3 regions of the Allobosea sp. F3-2 genome follow, and region 2 is predicted to be linked to each of the others. Evidence: riboswitches for the same ligand, from Rfam matches in the RefSeq annotation. Region 2 holds a riboswitch; each other region holds the start of a gene.
What was found. Region 2 has a riboswitch for cobalamin ahead of FQV39_RS09285 (TonB-dependent receptor plug domain-containing protein). Riboswitches for the same ligand answer to the same signal wherever they lie in the genome.
Positions count from the first base shown of each region.

Region 1: another riboswitch for cobalamin. It lies ahead of FQV39_RS16830 (ABC transporter substrate-binding protein); the one in region 2 lies ahead of FQV39_RS09285 (TonB-dependent receptor plug domain-containing protein).
Region 3: another riboswitch for cobalamin. It lies ahead of FQV39_RS16490 (CbtB domain-containing protein); the one in region 2 lies ahead of FQV39_RS09285 (TonB-dependent receptor plug domain-containing protein).

Region 1 is NZ_CP042331.1:3,642,708-3,650,667, forward strand. It holds gene FQV39_RS16805 (HupE/UreJ family protein) at 1-378, opposite strand, end outside; gene FQV39_RS16810 (urease subunit gamma) at 400-702, opposite strand; gene FQV39_RS16815 (urease accessory protein UreD) at 712-1,548, opposite strand; gene FQV39_RS16820 ((R)-mandelonitrile lyase) at 2,206-2,601, shown strand; gene FQV39_RS16825 (1-aminocyclopropane-1-carboxylate deaminase/D-cysteine desulfhydrase) at 2,626-3,630, shown strand; cobalamin riboswitch at 3,665-3,873, shown strand; gene FQV39_RS16830 (ABC transporter substrate-binding protein) at 4,146-5,177, shown strand; gene FQV39_RS16835 (FecCD family ABC transporter permease) at 5,174-6,217, shown strand; gene FQV39_RS16840 (ABC transporter ATP-binding protein) at 6,214-6,999, shown strand; gene FQV39_RS16845 (protein-tyrosine phosphatase family protein) at 7,230-7,760, opposite strand; gene FQV39_RS16850 (acetate/propionate family kinase) at 7,784-7,960, opposite strand, start outside.
Region 2 is NZ_CP042331.1:1,997,800-2,005,759, forward strand. It holds gene FQV39_RS09280 (Orn/Lys/Arg family decarboxylase) at 1-2,045, opposite strand, end outside; cobalamin riboswitch at 2,273-2,471, shown strand; gene FQV39_RS09285 (TonB-dependent receptor plug domain-containing protein) at 2,594-4,537, shown strand; gene FQV39_RS09290 (cytochrome c3 family protein) at 4,648-5,361, opposite strand; gene FQV39_RS09295 (nitrate reductase cytochrome c-type subunit) at 5,374-5,877, opposite strand; gene napA (periplasmic nitrate reductase subunit alpha) at 5,844-7,960, opposite strand, start outside.
Region 3 is NZ_CP042331.1:3,577,249-3,585,208, forward strand. It holds gene FQV39_RS16465 (TetR/AcrR family transcriptional regulator) at 1-272, opposite strand, end outside; partial or broken gene FQV39_RS33765 (GntR family transcriptional regulator) at 416-517, shown strand; gene FQV39_RS16475 (ketopantoate reductase family protein) at 711-1,607, shown strand; gene cobO (cob(I)yrinic acid a,c-diamide adenosyltransferase) at 2,008-2,622, opposite strand; gene cobU (bifunctional adenosylcobinamide kinase/adenosylcobinamide-phosphate guanylyltransferase) at 2,633-3,166, opposite strand; cobalamin riboswitch at 3,270-3,455, shown strand; gene FQV39_RS16490 (CbtB domain-containing protein) at 3,492-3,668, shown strand; gene FQV39_RS16495 (CbtA family protein) at 3,681-4,424, shown strand; gene FQV39_RS16500 (DUF1636 family protein) at 4,464-4,853, shown strand; gene cobW (cobalamin biosynthesis protein CobW) at 4,858-5,913, shown strand; gene FQV39_RS16510 (cobaltochelatase subunit CobN) at 5,923-7,960, shown strand, end outside.

The sequences.
Region 1 (7,960 bases), 1.6 Mb from region 2:
GTGGAACAGCGCGAAGAAGCCGACCATTGCCATGCCGACCGGCGTCGGCACCTGCAGCGCCATCAGCGCGAGCAGCCCAAGCACCACGACGGAAGCCGCGATCACCGGCTCGACGAAGGGCAGACCGATGCCGGCCAGCGCCGCGGCGAAGCCGAGCATCATCGTGGCGACGAAGGCGAGCGGGATCGCCCAGACAGCGCGCCCGCCGACGACGAAGGCCCAGAGGCCGACGCCGACCATCGCCAGGATATGGTCCGCGCCGAAGAGCGGATGCGAGAAGCCGGCAGCGAAGGAGCCATGCTCGGCGGGGTTGAGATGGGCGAAGGCCGGGCTCGCGGCGACGACGCTCAGGATCAGGGCGATCGACAGTCTCTTCATGGCAGCCTCCGGCTCGCGATGTCAGCGGATCGGTTCATGGACGGTGACGAGCTTGGTGCCGTCCGGGAAGGTGGCCTCGACCTGCACGTCGTGGATCATCTCGGCGACCCCCTCCATCACCTGCGCACGGGTCACGACATGGGCGCCGGCCTCCATCAGCTCGGCGACGCTGCGGCCGTCGCGCGCGCCCTCGACGACGAAATCGCTGATCAGCGCAATCGCTTCCGGGTGGTTCAGCTTGACGCCGCGCTCGAGCCGACGCCGGGCCACCATGGCCGCCATGGAGATCAGGAGCTTGTCCTTCTCGCGCGGTGTCAGGTTCATGCCGTCATCCTAGAGTTGCCAGACCTTGGGCAGTTCGCGGCCACCCATGAGAAGCGTTAGCAGCGGTTCCAGCCGCCGCCTGAGTGCGAGCCCGGTCTCCTCGACCAGACGCGCGAGAAACTTGCCGTTCCAGGCGCTGGCGCCCCCGTTCGGACCGATGACGGATCGGGCCTGATCCAGAAAGCGCTCGGGTGTCGCTCCGGCGAACAGCACCGTCGCCATGGCGCGTCGGCCGGCCAGGGCAGGCTGCGGAGCCAGACGCGCGGCAATGTCTCCTTCGACGCGCAGATCGTCGGCAAAGATCAGGCGGCCGTCGCGGCGAATGCGCCAGCGGTCGTGCAGATGGCCGCTGCGCAACGTCTCGCCCATTGCCACCCGGCCGAACAGCACGGCTTCGACGGCAACCAGCTCGGCATCGCCTGCGAGATCGGCTTCGAGGCTGCGGGACAGGCGCCCGCCATCGAAAAGAATGGTTTCCTGCGGCAGCCAGGCAAGCCGCGCCCCGGCCGCGAGCCGCAGGGTGTTGCCGACGACGGCATCCGCGCCGGTCGAGCGATAGATGCGCTCGCAGGCCTGCGTCGTCACGCAGGCCGCCGCCTCAGGGCCGAGATCGACCTCCGTCGCCAGCCGGTCGCCGCCGGTCAGGCCGCCGGCGGTGTTGATCAGAATCGCCTGCGGATCAGCGCCGTCGATCGGCTTCGGCAGGCGGATCTTGGCGCAGCCTTCCTGGAAGAGTCGCTCAAGCCGCGTCGTTTCCGACTGCGACCGGAAGCGTATCCCCGCGCAGCCGATCGCGCGCTGCATGCGCGGCTCACTCGTCCGCACTGCCGCAATGTCGGGAGCCATGAGCATCAGCTGTTCCGCTGCCGCAGCGCGGTGGCCAAAGCGGGCTTCAGCGCCTGCAACCGTGCAATGAGCGCGGGGCGGGCCGAGTGTCGCACCTTGCCGCCGTTACATCCCTGCCAAGCTACCACCCTGCGCACGCCGCTCCTCCTAAACGTCGAAAAGCGACGCAAGCGATATGCCAGCCTAGAGCCGTTTTCGATCAGGTTGGATTGCAGAGCCGTCATTGCGAGGAGCGAAGCGACGAAGCAATCCAGGGGGACTGGGTTGAACGCTTCAGCCCAGCCCCCCCTGGATTGCTTCGCTTCGCTCGCAATGACGGTTCATTCTGAGCGAAAACCGCCACGAGGAAGAGTTGGCGCTTCAGACGCCGCCACCTGCACAGGAAATCGGCGGATTTTCCGGGAAGCTGTGGCGCATTTCGCGGCGAGCGCAGATGCCCGATCGACCGCGAGTCGATATCTGCATAAGAAATGGGCAATTCGTGATCGTTTCGCATGCGATTCCGATCGCTCGCTTTTGAGAAGGCTGTCGCGACGGACGCGGGAGACCTTGACGGTCGCGGTTCTCGGGTGATCCCCTCGCGATGAAACGACGCGGAGCGGGCGAGCCATCGCCAACCAACCCATCCGCCGAAACTCAAACCATCAGGAGATCGTCATGGAGATCATGCGCGCGGGCTCGCGGCCCTCGGGGAAAGGGCCGGCCGACTGGTTCACCGGATCGGTCCGGATCGACCCGCTGTTCAACCCGCATGCGCCGGAGCGTGTGCAGGGCGCGAGCGTCACCTTCGAGCCCGGCGCGCGGACGGCCTGGCATACGCATCCGCTCGGCCAGACGCTGATCGTCGTGAGCGGGGTCGGCCGGGTGCAGCGCTGGGGCGGGCCGGTCGAGGAGATCCGGCCCGGCGACGTGGTCTGGTTCCCGCCCGGCGAGAAGCACTGGCACGGCGCTGCCCCGTCGACCGGGATGACCCATATCGCGGTTCAGGAAGCCGAGAACGGCAAGGTTGTGGAGTGGCTGGAGCAGGTCTCCGATGATCAGTATGGCGGCTGATGGCCGACGTAACGGGACCAAACGATGACGCCTGAGCTTTCCAGCCTTCTGCGCGAGCCGCGCCACGTCCTGCTCGACACCCCAACGCCGCTGCAAAGGTTGCGCCGCTTCGAGGCGAAGCTCGAACGACCGGGCATCTATGCCAAGCGCGATGATCTGATGCCGATCGCGCTCGGCGGCAACAAGCTGCGCAGCCTCGAATACTGGCTGGGTGACGCGCTGCGGAAGAAGACCGACATCCTTCTGGTCGGCGGCGGCGCCAGCTCCAATCTCTGCCGTTTGACGGCCGCGGCGGCCTCGCTCGTCGGGCTGGACTGCCTCGTCCTGCACAACGCGCTGGACACGCCGGAGAACCGCCAGGCCTCATTCCTGAACCGGCTGTTCGGCGCCGAATTGCGTTTCCTCGGACCGGTCGATGAAAGCCAGCGCAACGCGGCGCTTGCAGCGGCAGCCGCAGAACTCGCCCGGCAGGGCCGGACGCCCATCATCGTCGGCGATCCCGTGCTGGGCGCAATGGGTTATGTCCGGGCTGCCTTCGAGCTGCATGAGCAATCGCAGCGTGAAGAAGCTCCGATCAAGCATGTCTTTCTCGCCGGCTCGATGGGGCCGACCGAGGCTGGCTTCATCTTCGGCAACGCCCTGCTGGGGCATCCCTTCCAGATCCATCTCGTCAGCGTCGAATACGAGCAGGCCGAACTGGCCGGCTATATCAGGCGCATCTACGAGGGCCTGCAGGAGCGGACGGGGCTCGACGTCGCCGCGCTGCACGATGCACCCCTGCACTATCACATGGGCCATCTCGGCGATGGCTGGGGCGCCCCGACACCGGCCTCGGAAGCCGCCATCCTGAGCTTTGCCCGCACCGAGGGCATCCTGATCGAGCATGTCTACACCGCGAAAACCTGCGCCTGCTTCCTCGAGCGGCTCGCCGATGGAGGGATCGCCAGCGGCGAGCCCGCTTGCGTGCTCCATACCGGCGGCACCGCCGCGCTCTTCTCGCAATTCGGCCTGTTCCGAACGCTGACCTAGCGTCGGCCTGCTTGACGGGCTTCGGTGCCGCTCTATGGTGCCGCTCGATCGAGGTTCTCCGGTTCGGCCCGGAGCTAAGAGGGAATTCGGTGAGGCGCACGCTGCGCCAAGGCCGAGGCTGCCCCCGCAACTGTAAGCGGCGAGCCCTCCGTCCATCGTCCACTGGCGCCACGCGCCGGGAAGGCCGGGCGGATCAGGCGTCGACCCGCGAGCCAGGAGACCTGCCGCGATCGCAAGGCGTCTTTCGGGCGGGGTGTTCCGGAGGGATGCGCATCGGCGGCCGGCTCCGGAGCTGCGCCCACCGACCGTATCCATCGAAGCTCCCGCCCTCATCTCGGGGAGCGATGAATTCCATGTCCATGATTTTCGGCCGGGCCGCAGCGAAGGCTGCGACGCGCTTGACGCGGTCGCGCCGTGCGACCTATGGGAAATGCAACATTGTTACACATGACGCGCACCACGCCGAAGCCTTCCAGCTTCACAGACGTGGTGCCCGCCCCAGCCGAGTTGCCTCCATGCGCCGTGCCTTTTCGTTGCTGCCCGCCCTCTTCGCCGTCGCAGCCGGCACTGCCCTGCTTGCTACGCCAGCCGCCGCCGGGCCGACGCAATATCCGCTGACGCTGGAGAATTGCCGGGAGACGATCACCTTCAACGCCGCGCCCAAGCGGGTCGTCGCGATCGGCCAAACCCAGACGGAAATCCTCTACGCGCTCGGCCTCGGGGACCGTGTGGTCGGCACCGCCGTCTGGTTCTCGCCCGTCGCCAAGCCCTATGAGGCCGTCAACGCCAAGGTGAAGCGCCTCGCCGACAATGATCCGAGTTTCGAGGCGGTGGTCGGACAGGAGCCGGATCTCGTCACCGCGATGTTCGAATGGCATGTCGGGCCGAACGGCATCGTCGGCAAGCGCGACCAGTTCCACAAGGTGAAGGTGCCGACCTACATCTCGCCGACCGACTGCGTCGGCAAGGACAATTCCGGCCCCGGCGACGGCGTGCGCACGCAGATGTTCTCGATGGAGCTGGTCTATCGCAACATCCGCGAGTTCGGGCAGATCTTCGATGTCTCCGACCGGGCCGAGAAGCTGGTCGCGGAGCTCAAGGCGCGCGAGGACAAGGCGGTCGAATCCGTCGCGAAGCTGAAGGCGCAGGACGTCCCCGTCGTCGTCTGGTTCTCCAGCAAGGACATCAAGGGCGACGGCTTCATGGCCGGCAAGAACGGCGTGCCCGCCTATATCCTGTCGAAGCTCGGGGCGCGCAACATCATCACCACCAATGAGGAATGGCCGCTGGTCGGCTGGGAGAGCATCGCCGCGGCCAACCCGGCGGTGATCGTCACGGTGAAGATGGACCGGCGCCGCTTCCCGGCTGATGACATCGAGAAGAAGCTCGCATTCCTGAAGACCGACCCCGTCGCCAGCAAGCTCGATGCGGTGAAGGGCAACCGCGTCGTGATCATGGATGTCGGCGCAACCCGCGCGGGGCTCGACACGGTTGACGGCATCGAGACGCTCGCCAAGGCGATCGCCAGCTTCGGCCTCACCCCTTGAGCCACGCCGCCCACGGCCCGAACTGGCCGGCGCGGATCGGCGTCGCGCTCCTGTCGCTGGTGGCGCTCACTGTCTCGGTGGCGCTGGCGGTGACGATCGGCGAGATGGCGATCCCATTCGATGTCGCCCTCAAGGCGCTCGGCAACGGGCTGTTCGATCTCGGCCTGCCGGTCGGCGCGATCCAGCAGGGCGTCATCTTCGATTACCGCTTGAGCCGGGCGCTGATGGCGGGATTGTGCGGCGGAGCACTGGCGCTGTCGGGCGTGATCCTGCAGGCGCTGCTGCGCAATCCGCTGGCCGAGCCCTATATCCTCGGCATCTCGGCCGGCGCCTCCACCGGCGCGGTCGCGGTGCTGATCCTCGGCGTCGGCATCGGTGGCATGGCGGTGAGCCTGTCGACCGGCGCCTTCATCGGCGCCTGTGCGGCACTCGCCGTCGTCGCGCTGCTCGCGTCGGGGGCTGGCGGGGCGAGCGACCGCGTCATCCTGGCCGGCGTCGCCGCCTCGCAGCTCTTCAACGCCGCGACAGCGACCATCGTGACGACGCTCGCCAGCGCCGAGCAGGCGCGCGGCGTGATGTTCTGGCTGCTCGGCAATTTCGGCGGGGTGCGCTGGCCGGATCTGTGGATCGCGACGCCGGTCGCGCTGATCAGCTTCGGCATCTGCATGCTGCACGCCAAGGCGCTCGACGCCTTCGCCTTCGGCGTCGATGCTGCGGCCTCGCTCGGCGTGGCGGTGGTGCGCGTTCGGATCGTGCTGTTCGCGACGACCGCGGTGATGACCGCCGCGATGGTCAGCATCGTCGGCACGATCGGCTTCGTCGGCCTCGTCATCCCGCATGCGGCGCGCTTCCTCGTAGGCTCGGGCCATGCCCGGCTGTTGCCGGCCTGCCTCGTCATCGGTGCGATCTTCATGATCCTCGCCGATATCCTCTCGCGCGTGCTGGTGCCGCAGCAGATCCTGCCGATCGGCGTGGTCACCGCCCTGTTCGGCGCGCCCGCCTTCGCACTGATCCTCTATCGCGCCCGGAAGCCGGCATGACGCTCGCGACGCATGACGTGCGCTGGGGCGCCGCCGGACGGATGATCGTCGACGGCGTGACGCTTCATGCCGCTCCCGGCCGCATCCTCGGCCTGATCGGCCCCAACGGCTCGGGAAAATCGAGCCTGCTCAGGCTGCTCTGCAGGCTGCGCAACGTCGCCAGTGGCGTCGTGACGCTCGACGCACGCGACATCGCCACGGTGCCGCGCCGCGAACTGGCGCGCCGGCTCGCCTTCGTCGAGCAGCAGGCCACGACCGAGGTCCAGCTTTCCGTGTGCGACGTCGTGCGCCTCGGCCGCACGCCGCATCGCGCCGCGCTCGCCTCCTGGGCCACAGCGGACGAGGCCGCCGTCAACGCGGCGCTCGCCCGCGTCGGGCTCGCCGACAGGCACGAGCAGCTCTGGCACACCCTCTCGGGCGGGGAGCGCCAGCGCGTGCACATCGCCCGGGCGCTGGCGCAGGAGCCGAGCGAGCTGATCCTCGACGAACCGACCAACCATCTCGACATCCAGCACCAGCTCTCGATCCTGACGCTGATCCGGCGGCTCGGCGTCACCTGCATCGTTGCGCTGCACGATCTCAACCTCGCCGCGCTGTTCTGCGACGAGATCGCGCTGCTGCATCAGGGGCAGCTCCTGGCCGCCGGCGCGCCGGAAGCCGTCCTGACGGAGGAGACGATCCGCGCGGTCTTCGGTGTCGCCGTGGCGATCCGGCCGGGCACCGCCGGGCGCCGCCATATCGAATATCTGGTCGATCTGGAGCGCGGCGAAGCGGGAGCGTGACTGAGAGCCTGCTGATTTTACGCGGAAACACGGCATCATCCCGGGCTTGACCCGGGATCCATGCCAGAGCGTTTCCGACAAAGGTTCAGGCATGGATCCCGGCTCTCCGCGGAGTTTATCCTTGGGCCGATCAAAGATCGGACCCGAGGGCTCCGGCCGGGATGACCCGCGCTTCCATGAAAACGCAGCATGTTCTAAGGCGCGCATGTGCCGCAGGCCTTGAAACCCGTTCACTGGCCGGAGGCTTTTCCTCCGGAATGCACCGCCTCTTCGGCGTAGCGCGCGACCAGCTGCTTCTGCACCTCCGTCTCCGGCCCCGAGCCAGCGGCGGTGATGGCTGCGACCGCCTCCTCGCCGCTCAGGCCGAGCGCGACCAGGATGCAGGTCGCGACCATGCCGGTCCGGCCGATGCCGGCGGCGCAGTGAACGAACAATTGCCTGCCCGCCTTCAGGTCGTGGGCGGCTTGTTCGGCAAGAGCCCTCAGGCCGCCCCCATCATCGGGAACGCCGAAATCGCCGATCGGAAAGCGCGTGACGGGAATGCCGAGATCGGACTGCCGCGCAGCGTAATCCGGCGACTTCAGCGCGATCTCTTCCGAGGGCGTCAGGCAGATGATGCGGCCGATCCTTTGCTGGGTCAGGTCAGCCAGATCGTTCTCCAGCGGCCGCAGCCGGCCCGGCATCGGCCCGAGCCAGAGCGTGCCGGCAATCTCGGCCGGCAGATCGACGCGTCGCATGAAACCGGTTTGGGTGCTGATCATCCCAGCCTCCCTCGTTCTATCGATCAAGCGAGCAGCGCCTTCGCCTGGACGGCCATGACGCGCTCCTCATTAGCCGGAATCACCAGAACCTTGAAATCGCCAAGGAAGCTGAGACGATCGAGGATGGCGTTGCGAACCGGCGCGGCATGCTCCCCGATGCCGCCGGTGAAGACCAGGCCGTCGATGCCGCCCATCGCCGC
Region 2 (7,960 bases):
TGCTCGGGCGAGAACTGCCGGTTCTGCAGCGCACTGACATCGTGCTCGCGGAAGAAGCGGTGCATCTCACCGCACAGATCACGCAGCCGCACGCCGCCATAGCGGCCCGGCCGGCGCCGGTAGAACTCCGGAATCGCCTCTTCCAGCAGGGCGTTGTCGTCATGCAGCTTCTTGAAAGCGACGAGGCCGCTGATCAGCGTGCCGGCCTTGCTGGCCTCGACGCCCGGCGTCAGCAGGAAGAGCAGCGAATTGAGATCGTTCTTCTCGGCGACGATCCGGTTCTCGCGCAGGAACTGCGCAACGATCGGAGCGGGGATGCCGTGCTCGGCATAGGCGCCGGTCTCGCGGTCGAAGCCGGGCGTCAGCAGGGTCAGCTTGTTGGGGTCGGTCATGGCGAAGCCCCGCTGCATCTGCGTGAAGCCGTGCCAGCTCGCATGGGGCGCCAGCTGCCAATAAGCCGGGTTGCTCGCAAGCTGATCTGTCGCAACCATCTCCCAGGCGACGTCGTGCACTGCACCCTCGCGCGAGGCGTCGGCGATGCTGACCCGGTCCGGCACGAAAGGCTCGAAGAACCAGCGCCGCTCGGGCCGGATCTCCTTCTCCTCGAACTCGCGCCGCACGGCCCGGATCTTCTTGCGCAGCTCGATGCCGAGCCGGATCGTGTCGTCCCAGAGCACCTCGCCCGAACGCCCCTTCATCATCTGCGCGCCGACGTCGAGCGAGGCGAACAGCGGATAGAACGGCGAGGTCGAGGCGTATTGCATGAAGCTCTCGTTGAAGCGCCGGTGCTCGACGCGCCGCTTCTGGCCCTTGATGTGCCTGTCCTTGATGTGGATCTGCGAGGCCTGGCTGAAGCTCGCGAGCTGCTTATGGGTCGATTGCGTCGCGATGATGCCGGGCGAATCCGGCCCCAGCCCCGAAAGCCCCATGGCGAAGCGGCCCGCATAGAGCGGATGGAACTTCATGAAGCCGGCCCAGGCTTCGTCGAACAGGATGTATTCGCAGAGATGCCCGATGCGATCGAGGATCATCTGCGCGCTGTGGATCGTTCCGTCATAGGTGCACTGCTCGACCACGGCGACGCGGAACGGGCGCGGCTTCTTCCAGGCGTCCGGGTCCTTGACCAGAGGGTTGGTGCGGATGCGCTCACGCAGCGCCTCCTCGTCGAAGCTCTCCCAGCGCATCGGGCCGATCAGGCCCCAGGCATTGCGCACTGTGGGGATATAGACCGGGATGCCGCCGGCGATCAGCAGTGCGCCGTGATGCGCGGCCTTGTGGTTGTTGCGGTCGAACAAGACGAGGTCGCCGTCCGAGACCAGCGCGGCGAGCGCGATCTTATTGGAGGTCGAGGTGCCGTTCAGGACGAAATAGGTCTTCTCCGCTCCGAAGATCTGCGCCGCTTCCTTCTGCGCCTTCAGGGCCGGGCCCTCATGGGTCAGCAGGTCGCCGAGGTCGAGCACGGAATTGTCGAGGTCGTCACGGAAGACGGCTTCGCCGAGATGCTCCATGAAGACGCGGCCGATCGGACTGCGGCTGTAGAAGACGCCGCCATTATGTCCCGGGCAGGTCCAGAGATGGTTGCCTTCCTCGGCATAGTCGACGAGCGCGCCGAAGAACGGCGTCTTCAGGGTCTCGGCATATTGCTTCAGACGGCTGATCAGGCTCTTGGCGATGAAGGGCGGGGTCTCTTCCGAGAGGAAGATGTAGCCGTCGATGAAGTCGAGCACCTCGACCGGCACGTCCTCGAAGCGCTTGCGGCGGATCAGCAGGATAATCGGGAAATCGAGGCCGCGACGGCGCATCAGGTTGATCAGCGCAGCGGTCTTGCCCTCGAGGCCCTTCTTGCCCCAGTCGACCACCATGCAGCCGATGGCCGCATCGGTCTGGACCGCGATCTCGGCATCCTCGAGCTTGCGGGCCTTGACGACCTCGAAGCCCGAGCGCTCGATCTCCTCGATGATCTGGTTGAAACGGATCCCTTCGAGGTCCTCGGCGTCGAAGTTCGGCGTCGCGAACAGGAAGGTGAAGCGCCTGAAATAATCCATGCCGTCTCCGCTGGCGTGAACTCGCAACAGTGAGTGAATCTTGCGACAATCCGGCGACTAACGATCTAGCCACATCTGCTGCCGGAATCACATCCCGGCCGTGGGCAAACGCTCAGCAGACAACCGAAGTTCGGTCTTCAGGGAACGAACCTTCCGCGGCGACCATAGCAGATGACTTGCTGTCTCCGCAGGGTGCCGAACCGGTTTGACGACGCCGCATTTCCGCCCTAATCCTCGCCGCGACGGTTCCCTCACGGGATCAAAAGGGAACGCGGTGCGGACGGATTTCCGCCCCATGCCGCGGCTGCCCCCGCAACTGTAAGCGGCGAGCCTTTCGCCAGACGCCACTGGGGCCTCGGACCTGGGAAGGCGGCGTGAAGGCACCGACCCGCGAGCCAGGAGACCTGCCGTCAGCCGTGGTCACACGCGAACACGTTCGGACGGGGTGCGCCGATCGCTGATTTGACTGTTTGCCGCCATCCGAGCGGCCGATGGGAGATCGCGTTCGCGGTGACGTGCCACTGACGTCAACACCCGAGGTCTCCATCGTGAACGTCTTCTCCCCAGCCGCCGGACGCGGCTGCCTGCTGCTTTGCGCCTCTCTCCTCGCCCTCGCCTGCTCTGCCCCTGCCCTGGCGCAAAGTGAGACCGGCCCGCTCTCCCTCGACGAGATCGTGGTCAGCGCCACCGGCACGCCGACCCCGGCACGCGAGATCGCGAGCTCCGTCACCGTCATCACCGCGAAGGATATCGAGCAGCAGCAGCGCCGCACCCTGCCGCAGGCGCTCGCCACCGTGCCGGGCATGAACATCGTGCAGACCGGTGGACCGGGCGGCCAGACCTCGGTCTTCATCCGCGGCACCAACTCCAACCACGTCAAGGTGCTGATCGACGGCATCGAGGCCAACGACCCCTCGACGCCGAACCGCTCCTTCGACTTCGGCTCGATGCTGACCGACGATATCGAGCGCATCGAGGTGCTGCGCGGCCCGCAGAGCGGCCTCTACGGCGCCAACGCGCTGGGCGGCGTGATCTCGATCACGACGAAGCGCGGTGAGGGACCGCCGAAGGCGACGGCGCGCGTCGAGGCCGGCTCCCACGGCACCTTCAACCAGTCGGCGGGCTTCAGCGGTGGCGACGACCGCTTCAGCTACGCCTTCAACGTCGCGCATTTCCGCACGGACACAACCGATGTGACGCCGCCGAACCTCGTGCCGCCGGGTCGACGCATCAACCCCAATGCCTTCGACAGCTACAACTATTCCGGCCGCGTCAGCGTCGCGCTCAGCGACACGCTGACGCTCAACTGGGTCGGCCGCTATCAGGAAGGGCAATTGCGCTATACCGGCGACACCGGCTTCCCAAGCCGGCCAGCACCCTATCGCTCGCTGCAGAACTATGCTCAGGCCTTCACCCGCAGCGAAGTCGTCTGGGATCCGTTCGGAGGACGCTTCGTCAACAGCTTCGGCGTCTCCTACACCAACCAGGACCGGGCAACGCGCACGGCCAAGGGCACGACCGGCATTCTCGGCCTGCCCAACGAAAACCTGGGCGAGCGCACCAAGATCGACTGGCGCGGCAATCTCGAGATCGCCAAGGGCCACAACCTGCTGATGGGCCTGCAATATGAGCGCGAACGGCTGGACACGACGGGCCTCGTCGCCTCCAACGGCAACAAGGCCGCCTATCTCGAATATCAGGGCAATATCCAGGATCGCTATTTCCTGGCCGCCAACATTCGCCATGACAACGACGACAGCTATGGCGGTCACACCACCTACCGCATCGCCCCCGCCGTCATCATTCCGGGAATGGAAACCAAGCTGAAGGCGAGCTACGGCACCGGCTTCAAGGCGCCGACGCTGAGCGAGCTCTTCATCGACTACCGCCCGGGCTTCAACTTCTACGGCAATCCGAACCTGAAGCCGGAGGAAAGCCGCGGCTGGGATGTCGGCTTCGAGCAGCCCCTATTCGACCGCAAGCTGCAGTTCGGTGCGACTTGGTTCCAGAACGACATCGACAACCTGATCGTTCAGAACACCGCGGGCACCTCCTATGCCAATATCGGCAAGGCCGAGACCAAGGGCGTCGAGGCCTTCGCTGCGTTGGAGATCTCGCCGCAATTCCGCATCCGCGCCGACTACACCTTCACCCTCGCCAAGGACGAGATCGACCGGCAGGAGCTGCTGCGCCGGCCGCGCCACAAGGCGAGCGCGACCGCGACATGGACGCCGACCGACAAGCTCACCCTCTCGGCGACGCTGCTCTATGTCGGCTCCTGGGTGGACGGCAATCGCGACTTCTCCGTCACCCGGATGAACGCGAAAGCCGCGACGCTGGTCAATCTCGCGGCCGAATACAAGGCGACCGACAAGGTCACCGTGTTCGGGCGGATCGACAACCTCTTCGACAAGCGCTGGGAGAACCCGGTCGGCTTCCTCGTCCCGGGCTTGGGCGCCTTCGGCGGCATCAAGGTGACGATCGGCGGGTGAGCGCTACCGCGCCAAGCGCGCCCTTGCCATGGCGGCCTTCACCGCCATGGCGATCGCGCTGCGGCGGCGAAGCCGGCGCGGGCTGCGAGCGCGAAGCACTCTGGCTCGGCTCAGTGCTTCTCGATCTCCGCCAGATAGGTCCGCACGGCCCGTTCAGGCCCGTGCCAAGAGGCGCTGCCCTTGCCCTGCAGCTCCGGCGCATCCTTCCAGCCTGGCTCGATGCCCGTCATATCCGGCAGCAAATGGGCGATGCCCTTGTGGCAGTCGATGCAGGTCTTCTCGCCAGTGGTCAGGAAGCGGCCGTGGATCTCGGCCGCGCGGCGCGTCTGCTTGGTGAAGTCCATCGCGACCGAGGAATGGCAGTTGCGGCATTCGAGCGAGTCGTTGGCCTTCAGCCGGGACCATTCATGCTTGGCGAGCTCGAGCCGGTGGTTGAGGAATTTCTCGCGCGTCGAGATCGTACCGAAGATCTTGCCCCAGACCTCCTTGGAGGCCTGCATCTTGCGGGCGATCTTGTCGGTCCAGTTGTGCGGAACATGGCAGTCCGGGCAGGTCGCGCGCACGCCCGAGCGGTTGGAGAAATGCACCGTCGACTGCAGCTCCTGATAGACGTTGTCGCGCATCTCGTGACAGGACGTGCAGAACTTCTCGGTGTTGGTGATTTCCAGCGCGGTGTTGAAACCGCCCCAGAAGATCACGCCGCAGACGAAGCCGCCCAGCGTCAGGAAGCCGAGCGGCAGATAGGCGCTCGGCCGGCTGATGATGCGCCAGAAGCGCACGACGACGCTCCAGCACCAGAGAACGAAGGATTTGAGCCTGGCCATGATGCGTTTCGCCTAAGGCTTCCGGCCGACGTCTTTGGCGTCCTGGAACCGGTTCTGGACGAGCGGCGCGACATCGGTCTGCTGGACATGGCAGGCGGTGCAGAAATAGCGCCGCGGCGTCACATCCGAGAGCACCTGCCCGTCGCGGTCCTGGAAATGGGTGACGCTGATCATCGGCGCGCCCGAGCCCTCGGTGAACTCGCGCTTGTGGCAGTCCATGCAGCGGTTGGTATTGAGGGTGAGCTGGTAGCCGTCGATGGAATGCGGGATCACCGGCGGTTGCTCCGGATAGTTGCGCATCCGCTTGACGTCGTCGACGATCGGCCGGCCGAGCGCCGGCACCCGGTCGAGCGCCATCGGGTCGGCCGTGCCGGTCAGGCGCGGCACGATCTTCACCGGCGCCCCCTCCTGCGAGAGGGCGGCACCGAAGGCGAGGACGAGGCCCGCCGCCATGGCGGCCCCGAGGAAGGTTCGCGAGCGCATCAGCCCGAGACCGGAACGATCTTGACCGCGCATTTCTTGAAATCCGTCTGCTTGGAGATGGGATCGGTGGCGTCTAGCGTCGTCTTGTTGATCAGCTGGCTGGCGTCGAACCAGGGCACGAAGACCACGCCGGGCGGCATGCGGTTGCGCCCGCGCGTCTCGACGCGGGTGCGCATCTCGCCGCGGCGCGAGATCAGCCTGATCTCCGCGCCCTGATTGAGGCCGCGCTTGCGGGCATCCTCCGGATGCATGAAGCAGCGCGCGCCCGGAAAGGCCTTGTAGAGCTCCGGCACGCGCATGGTCATCGAGCCGGAGTGCCAGTGTTCCAGCACGCGGCCGGTGACCAGCCAGAGATCGTATTCGGCATCAGGCGATTCCGCCGGCGGCTCGTAGGGCACCGCGATAATGCGGGCCTTGCCGTCCTTGTTGCCGTAGAACTCGACGCCCTTGCCGGGCTTGACGTAAGGGTCGAGCCCTTCGCGGTAGCGCCAGAGCGTCTCCTTGCCGTCGACCACCGGCCAGCGCAGCCCGCGGACCCGATGATAGAGATCGTAGGGTCCGAGATCATGGCCATGGCCGCGTCCGAAGGAAGCGTATTCCTCGAACAGGCCCTTATGGACGTAGAAGCCGAAGTGCTTCGCTTCCTGATTGTCGTATTCGGGATCGATCTCGCTCGCGGGGAAGCGATCGACCTGGCCGTTGCGGTAGAGGACGTCGAAGAGAGTCTTGCCCTTGTAGTTCGGATTGGCGTCGAGGATCTCGGCCGGCCAGACCTCGTCGGTGGTGAAGCGCTTCGAGAACTCCATGAGCTGCCAGAGATCGGAGCGTGCCTCGCCCGGCGCCTGCACGAGCTGGTGCCAGACATGGGTGCGCCGCTCGGCATTGCCGTAGGCGCCCTCTTTCTCGACCCACATCGCGGCGGGCAGGATCAGGTCGGCGGCCAGCGCCGTCACCGTGGGGTAGGCGTCGGAGACGACGATGAAGTTCTCGGGGTTGCGATAGCCCGGATAGGTCTCGTTGCTGGAGTTCGGCGCGGCCTGGAGGTTGTTGTTGACCTGGATCCAGTAGAAATTCAGCTTGCCGTCCTTGAGCATCCGGTCCTGTTCGACGGCGTGGTAGCCGGGCTTCTCCGGAATGATCCCGTTCGGGACGCGCCAGATCTCCTCGGCATGCTTGCGGTGCTCGGGATTGACCACCGTCATGTCGGCCGGCAGGCGATGGGCGAAGGTGCCAACCTCGCGCGCCGTGCCGCAGGCCGAGGGCTGGCCGGTGAGCGAGAACGGGCTGTTTCCGGGCTCGGAAATCTTCCCGGTCAGCAGATGCAGGTTGTAAACGAGCTGGTTCGCCCAGACGCCGCGCACATGCTGGTTGAAGCCCATGGTCCAGAACGAGACGACCTTGCGCTTGGGGTCGGCATAGAGCTCGGCGAGCTGCTCCAGGAAGCCAGGCTCGACGCCGGTCAGGGCCGAGACCTTGTCCAGTGTATAGTCCTTCACGAAGGCGGCATAGGCCTCGAAATCGCTCGGCGTCGTCGCAGCGGGGTCAGCCGCCTTCTTCGCCTTGACCTCGCGTGGATCGTCGGGGCGCAGACCATAGCCGATGTCGGTCGCGCCCTTCACGAAGGTGGTGTGCTTGTCGACGAAATCCTTGTTCACCCGTCCGGTCGAGATGATGTGGTTGGCGATGTAGTTCAGGATCGCCAGATCCGTGCCCGGCTTGAACACGATCGGGATGTCGGCAAGGTCCGAACTGCGGTGGGTGAAGGTCGAGAGCACCGCGACCTTGACGTGCGGCTGGCCGATCCGGCGGTCCGTCACCCGCGTCCACAGGATCGGGTGCATCTCCGCCATGTTCGAGCCCCAGAGCACGAAGGCGTCGGCATGCTCGAAATCGTCATAGCAGCCCATCGGCTCGTCCATGCCGAAGGTGCGCATGAAGGCATAGGCCGCGGACGCCATGCAGTGGCGGGCGTTCGGATCGAGGTTGTTGGAGCGGAAGCCGGCCCGCATCAGCTTGGTCGCGGCATAGCCCTCGAAGATCGTCCACTGGCCGGAGCCGAACATGCCGAGCGCGGTCGGCCCCTTGGCCTTGAGCGTCGCCTTGGCCTTCGCGGCCA
Region 3 (7,960 bases), 1.6 Mb from region 2:
GTCAGGCGCTCCGCGACGGGGGCGTCGCTCGCGGCGATCTCGCGCAGCACGGCGAGCTCGCGCGACGACACGGCCGCGACAATCTCGGCCATCAGCTCGGCCTTGGAGGAGAAGTAGGAGTAGACGCTACCGGTCGAGACCCCGCTAGCGGAGGCCACCGCGGCGATGGAGGTCTCGTGGAAGCCAACCTCCGAGACGATGCCACGCGCAGCGGAGAGGATCGCCTCCCGCTTCCCGGCCTTGCGCGGTTGTCTCGGCACCATCTCGGGCATGCGCGATCTCGAAATTGAACTTGAATTCAAATTCAATTTGAGAGCAAATCCGACTACCGTCAAGCGTCGCTGCGTGAATTGTGGAGTTGGAGAGCTTTCACCGGGCGCTTGTCGCGCCGTGCAAGATGCCGGGATTGCTGAGCATGCTCGACGATCTTCAACTTGCAGACTCGCACATTATTTTTTCGGCGGCTCGTGTTGCCGATTGGCGGCCGGGTTCCAGCCTTGCGCATCGCCAGATTGTGGCCGCCCTTCGCAAGCGCGACACGACAAGGGCGGTTGCGATACGCGAAGCCCATATTCGGGGGCTGGAACACGCGGCGCATGATCGTTTCGGCTCAACGCCTCCGACAAGCCGCCCGCTGGAGACGCGTGACGCAATAGGTAGGTGGCGGAACGCATGCCGTTCAGATGGCCCATTGGCCGGGAAGGGAAACGATGAAGATCGCTGTGATGGGGGCCGGCGCCGTCGGTTGCTACTACGGTGCCATGCTGGCGCGGGCCGGTCATGCGGTCACGCTTGTCGCGCGGTCGCAGCATGTAGCGGCGATCCAGGACCATGGCCTCATCCTGGAAACCGCGACCTTCTCCGAAGCCGTCGCGGTTACGGCAACCGCCAAGCCGTCCGGAGTCAGCGATGCGGAACTCGTTCTGTTCTGTGTCAAATCAGGCGATACCGTCGCGGCGGGCCATGAGATGGCGCCTCATCTCCAGCCCGGCGCCACGGTTCTCAGCCTGCAGAACGGCGTCGATAATGCCGAACGCTTGCAGGAGGCCCTGGGACGGCCGGTAATACCGACGGCCGTCTATGTCGCGACCGAGATGCCGCGCCCGGGGCATGTCCGCCATCATGGCCGCGGCGAGCTCGTTATCGGCTCGGGCCCTACGAGTCCGGCGCTCGCCGAAATGTTCGGGCAGGCCGGTGTCCAAGCCGAAGTTTCCGACCGTGTCGTCGAGGATCTCTGGAGCAAGCTGATCGTCAACTGCGCCTACAACGCGCTCTCCGCGATCCCGCAGCTGCCTTATGGACGGATGATGCGCGTGGAAGGCGTGACCGCCTCCATGAAGGACATCGTCGAGGAGTGCCTCGCCGTGGCGCGAGCCTGCGACGTGCACGTCGAAGACGGCATTCTCGCCAAGGTGCTCGGCCTCGCCGCTACGATGCCCGATCAGCTCTCCTCGACCGCCCAGGACCTGGCCAGGGGCAAGCGAACCGAGATCAGCCATCTCAACGGCTATATCGTCCAGACTGGTGAAAGACTCGGCATCGCAACGCCTGCGAACCGCCTGCTGACGGTGATCGTCAAGCTGATGGAAGAGGGCAACCAAGACTAAGGGAAACACCCCGCTCGTCGCGGGCTGCCGCTTCAATACGGCGTTAGCTTCTGAAGCTGCCGGTTTAGCCTAACCTCCACAGGAGTAGCCGGCTCAGGCCGGCAGCTAGAGCATGCTGCGTTTTCACGGAAGCGCGGGTCATCCCGGCCGGAGCCCTCGGGTCCGATCTTCGATCGGCCCAAGGATAAACTCCGCAGAGAGCCGGGATCCATGCCTGAACCTGGACCGGAAACGCTCCGGCATGGATCCCGGGTCAAGCCCGGGATGACGGCGTGTTTCCGCATAAAATCAGCAGGCTCTAGAGCATTTTCGAGCGAAGTGGACACCGGTTCGCGTGAAGAAAATACGATAAAACAAAGATTTGAAGCATTTCCGCGATTCGGAGAAACGCGGAAATGCTCTAGAACTCGATGCCCTGCTGCGCCTTCACACCAGCGGTGAAGTGGTGCTTCACCAGCGTCATCTCGGTGACGAGATCGGCCGCCTCGATCAGCTCCGGCTTGGCGTTGCGGCCGGTGACGACGACGTGCAGGTCGGGGCGGCGAGCGACCAGCGTCGCCACGACATCGGCGAGCGGCAGATAGTCGTAGCGCAGGGCGATGTTGAGTTCGTCGAGCACCAGCAGCCTGATCTCGGGATCGGCCATCAGTTCTTTTGCCTTGGCGAAGGCGCGTTCGGCGGCAGCGATGTCACGGAGCTTGTCCTGCGTCTCCCAGGTGAAGCCTTCGCCCATGCTGTGCCAGCTCACCTGATCGCCGAAGGCTTCGAGCGCCTTGCGCTCCCCGGTCGACCAGGCGCCCTTGATGAACTGCACCACGCCGATGCGCCAGCCATGGCCGAGCGCGCGCAGGATCAGGCCGAACGCCGCCGTCGACTTGCCCTTGCCGGGGCCGGTGTTGACGATGAGCAGCCCCTTCTCCAGCGTCTTGGAGGCGACCTCGGCGTCCTGCACCGCCTTGCGCTTCTCCATCTTCGCCTTGTGGCGGGCAGCTTCGTCGTCGGTCGTCGCCATCATCTCGCTCGTCCTACTTCACCTGCATCGGCAATCCGGCGACCATGAAGACCACGCGGCCTGCGCGCGCCGCAAGCGCCTGATGCAACCGCCCCGCCTCGTCGCGGAAGCGGCGGGCGAGCGCGTTCTCCGGCACGATGCCGAGGCCGACCTCGTTGCCGACCAGCACGAGCGGCGCGGATATGCGCTCGCAGGCGGCGATGAGGGCCTCTCGCGCGGCGGCCGTATCGCGCTCCGCAAGGATGAGATTGGTCAGCCAAAGCGTCAGGCAATCGACCAGGATCGGCCGGCCGGCCGGCTGGGCGGCGATCGCATCGGCCAGATCGAGCGGCGCATCGACCGTCTGCCAACCCGTGGGCCGGCGCGCCCGATGCTCGGCGATCCGCTCCCGCATCTCCTCGTCATAGGCCTGCGCGGTCGCAATGTAGCTCCAGGGCGCCGGGTAAGCCTCGATCAACGCCTCGGCATGATGGCTCTTGCCGGAGCGGGCGCCGCCGAGGACGAGGGTGAGGTTGGGCAATTCCATCGAAAAGTCCTCAGCCGTCATGCTCGGGCTCGACCCGAGCATCTCCTGCAAGAGATTCTCGGGTCTGCGCTTCGCTTCGCCCGAGAATGACGGCGCACTGCATTGCACAGCTGCGCGGTGATGGCTAATGATGATCGGTGACGGTGCCTCCGCGAGGAGGTGAAAAGGGAACGCGGTGAAACGCCGCGGCTGCCCCCGCAACTGTAAGCGGATGTCTTTCGCCATCGGCCACTGGAGCGTTCGCTCCGGGAAGGCGGCAAAGGGCGCCAAATCCGCGAGCCAGGAGACCTGCCGTCGACCCGCAATGATCCAACCGGCTGCCGGCGGGGCGGCCACGGAGAGCCTTATGAACACCGCTTCGGTTTCCACCACCCAGCTCAGCGTCTCGGAGCGCGTCAAGGCGGTCGCCGCCGCGCTCGTGATCGGCGTCGCGCTGATCTACACCACCGGCTTCGCGGCCTCGACGAACGTCCACAACGCCGCGCACGATACCCGTCACGGCCTCGCCTTCCCCTGCCACTGAGGGAAAGCATCCATGGTCACGCGTGTTCTCACGGTCAGCATCCTGGCCGGGCTTCTGGCTGGGCTGATCGTCGCCGCCCTCCAGCATGTCACCACCACCCCGCTGATCCTCAAGGCCGAGACCTATGAGGCGGCGCTGCGCCTGAAGGCGCCGACGCTCGCCGCTTTCGACGGCGAGGCCCGGATCATCCTTGCGCACGGCCCCACAGGCGACGCGCCCGGCCACGACCATGCCGAGTGGAAGCCGCAGGACGGCCTCCAGCGCACGCTCTTCACCAGCGCGGTGACGATCGCGAGCGCGATCGGCTTCGCGGCGCTGCTGCTCGCGGGCATGATCGCGGCCGGCGACACCATCGATCAGCGCAGCGCCCTGGTCTGGGGCGCCTGCGGCTTCCTCGCGCTCGGGCTCGCCCCGGCAATGGGGCTCGCTCCGGAATTGCCGGGCGCCGCCTCCGCCGCGCTGGAGCAGCGCCAGCTCTGGTGGCTCGCGACCGCCATCGCCACGGCGCTCGGGCTTTTCCTGTTCCTGCGCTTCGAGCAGCCCTGGCTCAAGCTCCTGGCCGTAGTCGTGATCCTGCTGCCGCATGTCATCGGCGCCCCGCATCCGGCCGCGCCGGAGAGCAAGGTCCCAGCCGAAGTCGCGGCGCATTTCGCGGCGCTGTCCCTCGGCATCCAGGCCGCGCTCTGGCTCGTCACCGCCTTCATGGTCGGCGTGCTCTGGCCCTGGGCCAGCCGCCGCACCGCCTTAGCGCGCTGAAGGCAGCGGGGCCCATCGGCCCCGCGCGAAAGGCAAGCCATGTCCGAGGGCGACCTCACCATCCATGTCTGCACAGCCTGCAGACGGGCGCGCGCCGATCTCCCGGAAGGTTACGACCAGCCGGGGCTGGCGCTCGCCGAGGCGCTTGCCGAGCGCCTCACCAACAAGGGCAGCGCGATCCCCGTGCTGCCCGTCGAATGCCTCGCCGTCTGCAAGCGGCCCTGCACCATCGCGCTCAGCGCCGACGGCAAATGGACCTATCTGATCGGCGACCTCGATACTGAAACCCATCTCGACGAGATCGTCGGCGCGGCACAGGCCTATGCCGCCAGCGCCAACGGCATCGTTCCCTGGAAAGAGCGGCCCCAGTCCTTCCGCAAGGGCGTGGTCGCGCGCGTGCCGCCTTTGCCGGCGCGCCAGCAAGGATGACCTCATGAACGCTCCGCAGACCGCCAACCTCGGCAAGACGCCCTGCACGATCATCACCGGCTTCCTCGGCGCCGGTAAGACGACGCTGGTGCGCCATCTCCTCGAGAACGCCGAGGGCAAGAGGCTCGCCGTGCTCGTCAACGAGTTCGGCGATCTCGGCTTCGACGGCGAGTTCCTGAAAGGCTGCGGCATCGCCGGCTGCAGCGACGAGGACGTGGTCGAGCTGCCCAATGGCTGCATCTGTTGCACCGTCGCCGATGATTTCGTGCCGGCGCTGGAGAAGCTGCTGAATCGGCCGAACCCGCCCGAGCACATCCTGATCGAGACCTCCGGCCTCGCTTTGCCGAAGCCGCTGGTGCAGGCCTTCAACTGGCCGGCGATCCGCTCCCGCGTCACGGTCGACGGCGTCATCGCCGTGGTCGACGGGCCGGCGGTGGCCGAGGGCCAGTTCGTGGATGACCCCGAGTCGCTCGCGGCGCAGAAGGCGGCCGATGCGTCGGTCGAGCACGACAATCCGCTGGAGGAGGTGTTCGAGGACCAGATCCTCTGCGCCGATCTGATCCTGCTCAACAAGAGCGACCTCGTCGACGAGGCCGGCCGGGCCCGGGTCAAGGCCGAGATCGCCGAGCATCTGCCCAAGGCGATCAAGATCGTCGAGACCGCCCATGGCAAGGTCGAGCCGGCGCTGATCGTGGGCTTGGGCGCCGCCGCCGAGAGCGACCTCGCGGCCCGCCCCTCGCATCACGGCGAGGGCGAGCATGATCACGACCATGACGATTTCGACTCCATCGCCGTGCCCCTGCCGGCGGGTCTCACGCCCGAGGAGCTGTCGGCGCGCGTCGCCAAAGCGGCCGAGGCCGAGGGCGTGCTGCGGCTCAAGGGCTTCACCGCCGTGCCGGGCAAGCCGATGCGGCTCGTCGTGCAGGGTGTCGGCCGGCGCGTCGGGCATCATTTCGACCGGCCCTGGGGCGCGAGCGAACCGCGCGACGGGCGCCTCACCGTGATCGGCCTCAAAGGCTTCGACCTGAAGGCCGTGGAAGCGGCCCTCGCGGGGGCGTAACATCGACCGATGCACCTTCTCCCGACCAGCGAGATCAGGCTCGACGATGGCGAAGACGCCGTCGATCTCGCCCTGTCGCCGGGAGATGTGCTCGTCCTCTCCTTCACCGACAGCGACCTTTCGGCGCTGGCGGTGGTGGCAGATGACGGCAGCCTGTCGGTGCGGCTCGCGCCGCTCAGGCGACTGAAGCATCCGCTCTCGGTCGATGTCCTGATCGAGAAGACGGCGGCGCAGTGCCGCTTCGTGCTGGTGCGCTGCCTCGGCGGGCTCGATTACTGGCGCTACGGCATCGAGCAGCTCGGCGCAGCCTGCCGCGAGCGTGGCATTCCGCTCGTAATCCTGCCCGGCGACGAGCGCGACGATCCAAGATTGGGCGAGCACGCGACCGTGCCGGCGGAGTTCGCGGCCGAGCTGCTAGCCTATTTCCAGGCTGGCGGCGGCGCGGAGAACATGCGCCGGCTGCTGGGGTTGATTGGGCGGTATCTGGCAGAGCTTAAGCCCTCATCCGCCTGCCGGCACCTTCTCCCCCGAGGGGAGAAGGAAGCAGACATGCCCGTCTCGCCCTTCTCCCCTCGGGGGAGAAGGTGGCTCGGCGAAGCCGAGACGGATGAGGGCCGGCGCGACGCTCCCGACCTCGCGCCCGTCCCATTGCCGTCTTTCTTTGCACTTGGCGCCGATGGTCTCCCGCTGCCCTGGCGCGATGCACTCGCCGCCCTGCCCGCCGACCGGCCGCTGGCACCGATCCTGCTCTACCGCTCCGGCGTCGCCGCCGGCGACACGGCAATGGCCGAGGCGATTACCGCCGCCCTCGCCGCCCGCAGCCTCGCGCCCCTTCCGCTCGCGCTGACCAGCCTGAAGGACCCCGCCGTCACAGCCGAACTCGCCGCGCTGATCGCGACGCGCAGACCGGAACTGATCGTCACCACTACCGCGTTCTCCGCCCGCGAAGGCGCCGATTTCGTGCTCGACGCCGCCGATTGCCCGATCCTGCAGGCCATGCCCGTCGGCAGTCCGCGCGAAGCCTGGGAAGCCTCGCCGCGCGGTCTTTCGGCGGCCGACCTCGCCATGCAGGTCGCGCTACCGGAGTTCGACGGGCGGATCGGCGCCATTCCAGTGGCCTTCAAGGCGGAGGAGAACGACCCGGCGATCGGGCTCAGCGTCCGCCGGCTCGTGCCTGATGCGGACGGTGTCTCTGCGCTCGCCGATCTCGCGGCGGGCTGGGTCGCTCTGGCCCGGAAGCCAGCGGCAGAGCGTCGGTTGGCGTTGGTGATGTCGGACTATCCCGCGCGCGGCGGGCGGGCCGGCTTCGCCGTCGGGCTCGATACGCCGGCGAGCGTGACCGCGATCCGGAAGCTATTGGCGGGAGCGGGATATTCCGTCGATCTCCCCTCCTCGGTCATCCCGGGCGACCCACCGGGTCCGACCTTCGGTCGGCCCGATGGCAGGCTCCGGGAGACCTGGGATCCATGCCTGAGCGCTTCCGATAAAGGTTCAGGCATGGATCCCGGATCGTCGCCGCTGACGCGGCTTGTCCGGGATGACGGTGCGGATTTGGATGAGGGGGCTCGCTTGATGGCAGCCCTCACCGCAGGCCCGGCCGGCCTGAGTCTCCCGCTCACCACCTATCGCACCTGGCTCGCCAACATCCCCGCCGCCGCCCGCGAAACACTGCTGGCCGCACACGGCGCCCCCGACGCCGACCCCGCCTGCCACGACGGCGCCTTCCGCTTCCGCGCCGTGCGCTACGGCCAACTCACCGTCGCCCTGCAGCCGCCACGCGATGCCGCGCCCGACAGCAAGGCGCGCTATCACGATCCCGACGCGCCGCCGGGCCACGCCTATCTCGCCTTCTATCTCGCACTGCGCGAGCCCGAAGCCATCGACGCGCTGATCCACCTCGGCACGCACGGCACCACCGAATGGCTCCCCGGCAAGGCCGTGGCGCTCTCGGCTGGCTGCTGGCCGCGCCTCGCCGTCGGCGGTCTGCCGGTGATCTACCCCTATGTCGTCGACGATCCCGGCGAGGCGGCTCCCGCCAAGCGGCGGC